DNA from 2 places in the Macrococcus equipercicus genome. Region 1 is predicted to be linked to the other one. Evidence: riboswitches for the same ligand, from Rfam matches in the RefSeq annotation. Region 1 holds a riboswitch; the other holds the start of a gene.
What was found. A riboswitch is a leader RNA that binds a small molecule or an ion and turns the genes downstream of it on or off. The one in region 1 is predicted to bind thiamine pyrophosphate.

Region 1 (4,606 bases):
AGCGGCTAGAGCACATGGCAGATGATTATTGGGACTGAGATAGTAATAAGTCGAAAAATTCCAAAGCCCGGAGATCTCCGGGCTTTTTTCTATATGAGAAAATAAGGTATGCAAGTTGCAGCGAATCATATGCTCCACCCTTGTTTGAATTATGAAAAAATAGTACAATTAATAAAGTTTAGCAGAACAGGAGGATTAAAGGAGTAATAAGGGATACAGCGCCAGAACAGTGAACACTGTTGACGAGGAGAATGGTCATCGAACTTTCGGCGGATGCCATTCCGGATATGCTTATTCGACAGCTGAACGTTAAACCTGCCAGGTGACTGGTCGTACAAAGACGTCAGCAGAAGCAACTACGCTAAACTAACGAGCGACACTATAAAAATATACGAATTAATCGGAGGAAATGAATATGTGCGGTATCGTTGGATATATTGGAACTGAAGACGCAAAGGAAATTCTATTAAAAGGGCTTGAGAAACTCGAGTACCGCGGTTATGATTCTGCGGGTATCGCAGTGCGTAACGGCGAAGATGTCCGTGTGTACAAAGAAAAAGGACGTATCGCTGAACTGCGTAAAGTCGTTGATTCATCATTTGAGACATCAACAGGTATCGGTCATACACGCTGGGCGACGCACGGCGTACCTAACCATACAAACTCTCACCCGCACCAATCGGAATCAGAGCGTTTCACTTTAGTTCATAACGGCGTGATCGAGAACTACGAACAGCTGAAAAAAGAATACTTATCAGATGTGACATTCAAGTCAGACACTGATACAGAGATTATTGTTCAATTAGTGGAGTACTTCTCTAAGCAAGGTCAGACTACAGAAGAAGCATTTACTGCTGTGCTTAAATTGCTGCATGGTTCATATGCACTCGGGTTACTTGACAAAGAAAATCCGGACGTCATCTATGTCGCTAAAAACAAATCACCGTTACTCGTCGGTTTAGGTGAAGGCTTCAACGTCATCGCATCAGACGCGATGGCAATGCTGCAAGTGACTGACACTTATGTTGAGCTTGTAGACGGTGAAATTGTCTTAGTCTCAAAAGACAGCGTGACGATTAAAGACCTTGACGGTAACGTGATTGAACGTGCGCCTTACAAAGCCGAGATCGATGCATCTGATATCGAAAAAGGCACTTATGCACACTATATGTTAAAAGAAATTCACGAACAGCCGGGCGTGATGCGTAAAATCATCCAGGAATATCAGGATGACAACGGTGAATTAAAAGTAGATGCTGATATCATTCAGGCAGTGCGTAAAGCTGACCGCGTCTATATTATTGCATGCGGTACATCTTACAATGCCGGTCTTGTCGGCAAAGAATACCTTGAGAAATGGGCAGGCGTTCCGACAGAAGTGCATGTAGCGAGCGAATTCGTCTACAACATGCCGTTATTGTCAGAGCAACCATTGTTCATCTTCATCTCACAGTCAGGTGAAACAGCGGACAGCCGTGCCGTGCTCGTCGCGATCAAAGAATTAGGTCACACAGCGCTGACAATCACCAACGTGCCGGGCTCTACATTATCTCGTGAAGCTTCTTATACATTGATTCTGCATGCCGGCCCTGAGATTGCTGTGGCGTCAACAAAAGCTTACACAGCTCAGATTGCCGTACTTGCGATTCTGTCTCAAGTTGTTGCTAAAGATGCAGGCATTACAACAGACATCGACTTATTACCTGAACTTGCAAAAGTGACTGCAGCGATCACGACTGTTGTCGACGATGCACCACGCATGGAAGAGATCGCGCGTGACTTCTTAGCGACGACTCGTAACGCATTCTTCATCGGCCGTACAATGGACTACTATGTCGGCGTCGAAGGATCATTGAAACTGAAAGAAATTTCTTACATCCAGGCAGAAGGATTTGCCGGCGGAGAACTGAAGCACGGAACAATCGCGCTGATAGAAGAAGGCACACCTGTCATCGCGCTTGCGACGCAGGAAGCGGTCAACTTATCTATCCGCGGTAACGTCAAAGAAGTGGTGGCACGCGGGGCGAACCCATGTATCATCACGATGAGCGGCCTTGAGCAGGACGGTGACACTTATGTCCTGCCGGCTGTTCATGAAATGCTGGCACCACTTGTCTCTGTTGTGACGACGCAATTAATTGCGTACTACGCAGCGCTGCACAGAGACTGCGATGTTGATAAACCGCGTAACTTAGCGAAATCTGTCACAGTCGAATAATCATGAACCTCGCTCACTGTATGAGCGGGGTTTTATTGCCGGGCACTTGACAGAAAGCAAGGTTGACAAGCCATTCTTTTACAGTTACAGTGAGATTAACAAATAAATAACGAAAAGCACTAGGGGTGTTATTAACTGAGACGAGCGCAGCTCGAACCCTTCGAACCTGATCTAGTTGATGCTAGCGTAGGAAAGTGCATGCTTATATAAGTATGTCTTTTTGGCGCCATCTTCTGTTGAAGGTGGTGTTTTTTTGTGGAGGAGACTAACATGGCACGAGCAAAAAAAGGTTTAACACTGTCAGACATCTTGGTGACAGTACTCATTTCAGTGATTTTTGCAGTCATTTACAACTTATGGTGGGGGTTTTACGAAGCATTGAAGCCGCTTGGTCTTCATATTGAGCAGCTGTCATACGGCATGTGGTTCATTGCAGCGGTCGTCGCTTATTTAATTATTCCGAAGATGGGGATTGCATTGTTAGCTGAGTTTGCTGCAGGCGCCGGTGAAACAATCGCGATGGGTAAGTTCGATATTCCGACGTTTGTCTTTGCGTTACTGCAAGGTCTCGCGTGTGAAATTGTTTTTGCTGTCTTCCGCTATAAGTCGCGCCATGTCATGGTTGCTGTGCTTGCCGGATTAGCGGCAGCCATTATCAGTCTGCCGATTGATTACTTCTACGGCTATATGTCAGACGTTGCCGGCTGGAACGTACTGCTCTTCGTCATCTTCCGGTTGATCAGTGGGATTGTGCTTGCAGGTATTGTCCCTTATCTCCTCGTCAAGGCACTGGATGAGACCGGAGTGACCAAGTTATTCAGACCGGCGTCAAAAGAAGACTATGACGCCCTGTAAGTTATCGGTCCATAACTTGCGGTTGAAATATCCGGGCGGTGAACGCAAAATATTCGACGGCTTATCGCTCGATATTAAGGCCAAGGAAAAAGTGTTGATTCTCGGCCAGTCAGGCAGCGGCAAGAGCACACTGCTGAACGTGCTGAGTGGTGTCGTGCCTGAGCTGATTGAACTGCCGATGAAATACGACAGGCTCGCCATCGATGCTTCGCCGGCAATCATCTTCCAGGATCCGGACAGCCAGTTCTGTATGCCGAAAGTATATGAGGAACTCGCGTTTATACTTGAGAATCAGCAGGTGGCTGGAGCGGCGATGGACAGCCGCATCGAACAGGCGCTGCAGACTGTCGGTCTGAATGTTGACAAGCATCAGTCAATCAATCAGCTGAGCGGCGGCATGAAGCAGAAACTCGCTATCGCCGGCACGCTGCTGCAAGGTGCAGATACATTATTTCTCGATGAGCCGACTGCGATGCTTGATGCACAATCGACTGCAGCGTTATGGCAGCAGATCATCACATTATGGGAGGATCAGACCGTAGTCATTGTTGAACATAAGGTCGAACATATTTGGCAGCACGTAGACCGTATCCTCCTCATGGACCAGAACGGTGCAATAATAGAGGACAGCACACCGGATGATATTTCAGCGCGCTGTACATCGCTGCTTGATGACTTCGGCGTATGGCATCCTGGTGCATGGAGTCACGCGCCGGAACCGTACGATTATAGCAGCGGTGCCGCACTATTTGAATTTGACGGCGCCGTGAAACGCAGGCGGAACACTCTTTATACCGCTTCACTCGATATTGCTTCGGGTGAGTGGATTACCATCACCGGTAAGAACGGCGCAGGGAAGACGACACTGCTTGAATCCATCATGCAGCTGATTCCTTATGACGGTGCAATGTATTACCTGGGAAATCGTCTGAAGAAATTAAGGACAGCGGCGCAGTATTTCTATCTTGTCTATCAGAACCCGGAGCTGCAGTTCATTAAGAACCGTGTTTATGACGAACTGTATGTGAACTTCTATCATCAGAATCAGCAGACCGCGCATGACGAGACAGCAGCTATGCTCGAACTGCTCGGGCTGTTTCACCTGAAAGACCATCATCCTTATGAGTTGTCGATGGGTCAGAAGCGAAGGTTAAGCGTAGCGACGGCATTGAGTACACCGGCTGCGATTATTCTACTCGATGAACCGACTTTCGGCCTCGACAGCAGCAGCACGTTTGAACTGATCAAACTGTTCCAGCAGCGTATAAAGAGCGGTCAGACGATTGTCATGGTGACTCATGACCGGCAGTTGATTGAGCGCTATGCATCAAGGCAGCTCGTTGTATCAGACGGGCAGCTGAAGGAAGCAGGTGGCAGCGATGTTTGAACAATGGAAGCAGCATAAGAACTTCATGGACCGTGCGAACTTTATTACGAAGATGACACTTGGAGTGATGCTGTTTTTCTTCGTGATCTTTGTCCACCGCTTTGACTTGATGCTCTATATTGCGCTGCTTATGCTCATCTATTTAT
Region 2 (4,606 bases), 650 kb from region 1:
GGAACATCCGTCGTTCCGCAAATAAAATAAAGCTGCAGCATCCGTCGCTCAAACATTTAATCCACTTCTTCCGCTCGCATATTCTCTGCTATCTCACTTTCTCCTGTCTCCTGCAGCATATCCAGCAGGTTAATTTGAAAATGCCCGGGCAGAGTCCCATTATCACGCTGCGCCGCGCGTTCAGCGGCGATATTATAAAAGCTTACTGCTTCTGTCAGCATAGACAATGTCGGTTTGACTTCATTATATATAAAAGCACTGACGATTGCTCCTAATAAGCAGCCGCCGCCTGTCACTTTCGTCAGCATCGGCGTGCCGTTAGCGAGCTTCATCACTGTCCCGTCGACATAGACAGCATCAATCGCTCCTGTCACAACGACCGCCGTATTAAAATACTCGCCCGCTGCTCTGGCAACAACTGCTGTATTAAGCGACGTATCACTGTCCGTTCCTTTCATCGCCACTTCCGCGGACAGACTTTGCAGTTCAGATGCATTGCCGCGTATGACACTGATATGATATTGGCGCAGCAGCTTCAGACAGAATTCCTTCCGAAAGTTTGTCGCGCCGCATGCCACTGGATCCAGCACGACCGGTACATGATGCTTGTTCGCTGCCTGTATTGCTGTTTCAATGGACGGCATCACTGCAGTCGACAATGTCCCGATATTAATCAGCACTGCACCACAGTGTTCGATCAGCTCTTCAAGTTCCGCTTCATCAATCGCCATGATCGGGCTTGCGCCGAGTGCCAGCAGTCCGTTCGCCGTGAAGTTCTTGACGACATCATTTGTGATGCATAGGACAAGTGGTGCATGTTCTCTTACTTCATTGATTCTCATCATACATCCTCCAGTGGATAGCTGAAATGATTGACCGGTCCATTACCACGGCCAAGTTTCGGCGTATTTATTATTGCGCTTGTAATATAAGCTTTCGCTGTCCGGACGCTGTCTTCAATCGTGCGCCCTTTAGCAAGTTCTGCTGTGATGACAGCGCCGAATGTACAGCCGGTGCCGTGCGTATGATGCGTCGGCGTCCGCTGTGCTGTCAGTTCGATGCAGCCCGCTTTCGTAAATAAGTAATCTGTGGCGTCACCTTCCATATGACCGCCTTTAATGACGACCGACTGCGCACCGATTTCATTGACGAACATTTTGCCGGCCTTATCGATATCTTCTTTCGTTTCGATGGTCATCTGAAGAATACGTTCAAGTTCCGGTAAGTTTGGTGTCGCGACCGTCGCAAGGTCCAGCAGCTTATAGCGCACGGCCGTTTTACCCGCTTCATCGAGCAGGTCGTCACCGCTTTTAGCGACCATCACCGGATCGATGACGTAAGGGATACGATGTTTCAAAATGTACGGTCTGACGACATCCATGACATCGCTTGATGCCAGCATGCCGGTCTTCACCGCATCCGGCACGATATCGCTGTAGACACTGTTCAGCTGCGCTTCAACGACTTCAAGCGGCTGATCGAATACTTGCTGCACACCTGTTGTGTTCTGCGCGACGATACTTGTCACGACGCTCATACCGTATACGCCGCGCGACTGAAATACTTTAAGGTCGACGGTCGTTCCGGCGCCGCCCGTCGGATCAGTTCCCGCTATTGATAGTGCTGTTTTCAGCATGGAATATCCACTCCTCCTGCGTTGCCGCCATATTGAAGAAGCGTCGCTCATGCACACAGCTTTCCAGAAAATTACGGCGTAATATATCGCGTTCATATTCAGTCGCCTGTTCAGCGAAATTATTGACCCAGCGGTCCAGATGATTCATGAGTTCATCCATGTTGACCGTATAGAAATCAACCCACGGCTTCAGCGGATTACCTGTTAAGTCATGACGCGCTGCTATTTTCAGCGCCAGCTGCTGGTAGACATATGGACATGGCGCCATGGCGCATATCGTGAAGCTCGCATCATCATAGCGGAAGGCATTGTAATACATATGTTTAATATAGTGGTCGCTTGACGGATACCACTCACCGTCTTTAATAATAACGTCGTAATCTTCTCCGACATAATCAGCCATTGTCTGATGAGCCGCAATTTCACCATTCAGCACAAAGTCAATCTGACCGAGCAGGAAGTTGATGCCTTCACGGTCGTTAAGCTTAGCAATCAGCAGGCTGTAAATTTTAGCGAATTCGTTTAAATACAAGTGATCCGCCTTCAAATAATGACGGATAGCATCTTTATTAATATCGCCTCTAATAATCCCTTGAATAAAATCGTCGTTATAAATCGCTTCAATAATCGGGTCTGCCTGCTTCTTCAGTTCATCTGTAAACATTAAATATCCTCCTTAAAATTAAAAAAACCTATTTTCCGCAGAAAAAGGCCTCATAAGAAGGACGCTTTCCTACGCTAGTATTATCTAGATCAGGTAAAAGGGTTTGACGAAGTCATCTCAGCCGTTACGGCACCCCCAGCAGTCAATAGGTTATTTGATTAGTTCAAGGATAGCGGACATAAGCGTAAAAAGCAAATAAAAAAAGCCATCCGTGAAGGATGACTTTGAGTGATGCCTATAAGCGGGCACCGCATACCGGCCATGGCTGAGAACCACGTTGGCTGTAAAGAATTTGTGCACGTTTAGTCTGCTCAGCTGCTGATGCTTGTGACGGAAGACCTGAGCCGCCTACTGAACGCCAAGTTCGTACATCGAACTGGTATAAACCGTGGTAAGTGCCTGATGCATCTACTACGTTCGCTCTGCCGCCTGATTCACAAGCTGCCATTGCTGCCCAGTTTAAGCCGCTGCCTGAAGCTGCTGTTTGTGTTGTTGCAGTAGTTGTTTGTGTTGATTGAGTTGTTTGTGTTGATTGAGTTGTTTGTGTAGTTTGTTGAACAGGTGCCTGCTGTACTGGTGCCTGTTGTACTGGTGCCTGTTGTACTGGTGCCTGCTGTACTGGTGCCTGCTGTACTGGTGCCTGCTGTACTGGTGCTTTATATTCTACTTGAGGTGCTGTGTATACTCTTTTAGGAGCTGTTGGAGCTGCTTGAACGACTGCTGGTGCTGCTTGAGCTGAACCTGCAACGTTTAATGATTTACCAGCGATGATTAAATCAGATGATAAATTGTTCCATGCTTTTAATTGAGCAACAGTCACGTTGAATTTAGCAGCGATTTTTCCTAGTGTATCGCCGTAAACAATTTTATATGTCGTTGTAGCTGTATGATTTGATTCTTCATTAACTTTTAACACTTGGTTAGGTAAGATAAGATTTGATCTTAATCCGTTTTCAGCTTTAATAGCGTCTACTGATGTACCGTAGTTTTTAGAGATACTCCATAACGTATCACCAGATTGAACTGTGTGTTCAGCTGCATCTGCAGTTGCAGCGAAAGATCCTGAAACAGCTACTGCTGTTGTAACGGCTAATAATTTTTTCATAATTTGTTTTTCCTCCTAGGCATTTAATACTCTGCTAATAATATAACAGATAATAATATTTCATAGGTTACAGACAAATAAAAGATACGGGTCTTTATTACAGCAGCATTACAAATAGAAATATTTTACTTTTTTCATTTAAAATAGTTTTAAAACGCTTTAGAGTCATGAATTAAACACTATTTTTGCATAAAATTATCAAATTCAATGTTATCTTTCTGTAATGTTACAGGAAAAAAGTACCAATCTAAAGATTAATACTTGTTGTCATCTCCTGGTTATTTAGCAATAGAATGGACAATCGATGGCAGCTCATACAATCGTCAGCTTTTATTTGGCGCTCTGCTGGAACGCTTCTGTTTTCATCAATAAGCCGTCCACTGATTCATCACAATGGATGACAGCCGATTTCTCTCGGTAGGCTTTTTTCATGTTTGTTATCGTTGTATCATATTTGTCAGCGATCACCCATAATGACTGGCTGTGTTCATGGTTGTTCATTTCAGCTTCTGCCTGAGTCATTGTAATGATGCTGGAGATTACAACGGCCGCAGCAACGACTGCTATCTTTCTCATCATGCTCCTCCGCCTTTAGTATTATATGACTAATACTTTATCACGTAATAGAAATGCTATGGTTACAGCCATATGATAAGTTATAGTTTTAAATTACGTAAATATTACAGAATGATATCAATATAAATACCCCTCCAGACAGCACGACTGAAGAGGTAGTTGTGGGTGTGAGTAATGAAAGTGCGGTTAAGCAGTAACAGGTTCTTGAGAAGATGATTCTTGTTGCTGCTCTGAATGAGCTTCGTCGCCGATAGCATCCAGCTGCTCCATGAACTTCCTGCTCTCCTCTTCACTGATCACAGCATGTGTCTCAGCTTTTACAGGTTCAGTGTTAAGCGGCTCTGACTGTTCACTGATGAACTGCTTGACGATTGATTCTTTGGCTATCATAATGGCATGAGTCTTTTCAGCGTCTGACAGTTCATCCCATATTTCATCAGGTGTCTGCGGGAGTATATCGCCGGTTTTAATGACACCGAAGTTCGGCAGGAATTTAATATTCTCGACGACTATTTCTGTAAAGTACTGCGGTTTCTCTTCTCCGGCCTTCTGATATTTGTTGCTGTGGATCTGCCCTGTAATACAGACCGTCGAACCTTTTTTGCAGTACTGCATAATATTTGAA

Region 2: linked by a shared signal. The riboswitch ahead of tenA (thiaminase II) and the one ahead of KFV11_RS02080 (ECF transporter S component) in region 1 are both predicted to bind thiamine pyrophosphate.

What each region holds. Positions count from the first base shown of each region.
Region 1 covers NZ_CP073809.1:381,207-385,812, forward strand. Annotated here, with positions in the region: gene KFV11_RS02070 (DUF6933 domain-containing protein) at 1-38, shown strand, start outside; gene glmS (glutamine--fructose-6-phosphate transaminase (isomerizing)) at 416-2,218, shown strand; TPP riboswitch at 2,330-2,428, shown strand; gene KFV11_RS02080 (ECF transporter S component) at 2,489-3,073, shown strand; gene KFV11_RS02085 (ABC transporter ATP-binding protein) at 3,060-4,460, shown strand; gene KFV11_RS02090 (energy-coupling factor transporter transmembrane component T family protein) at 4,453-4,606, shown strand, end outside.
Region 2 covers NZ_CP073809.1:1,867,269-1,871,874, forward strand. Annotated here, with positions in the region: gene thiE (thiamine phosphate synthase) at 1-56, opposite strand, end outside; gene thiM (hydroxyethylthiazole kinase) at 57-842, opposite strand; gene thiD (bifunctional hydroxymethylpyrimidine kinase/phosphomethylpyrimidine kinase) at 842-1,636, opposite strand; gene tenA (thiaminase II) at 1,602-2,300, opposite strand; TPP riboswitch at 2,350-2,447, opposite strand; gene KFV11_RS11720 (LysM peptidoglycan-binding domain-containing protein) at 2,536-3,405, opposite strand; gene KFV11_RS09945 (hypothetical protein) at 3,736-3,981, opposite strand; gene KFV11_RS09950 (single-stranded DNA-binding protein) at 4,168-4,606, opposite strand, start outside.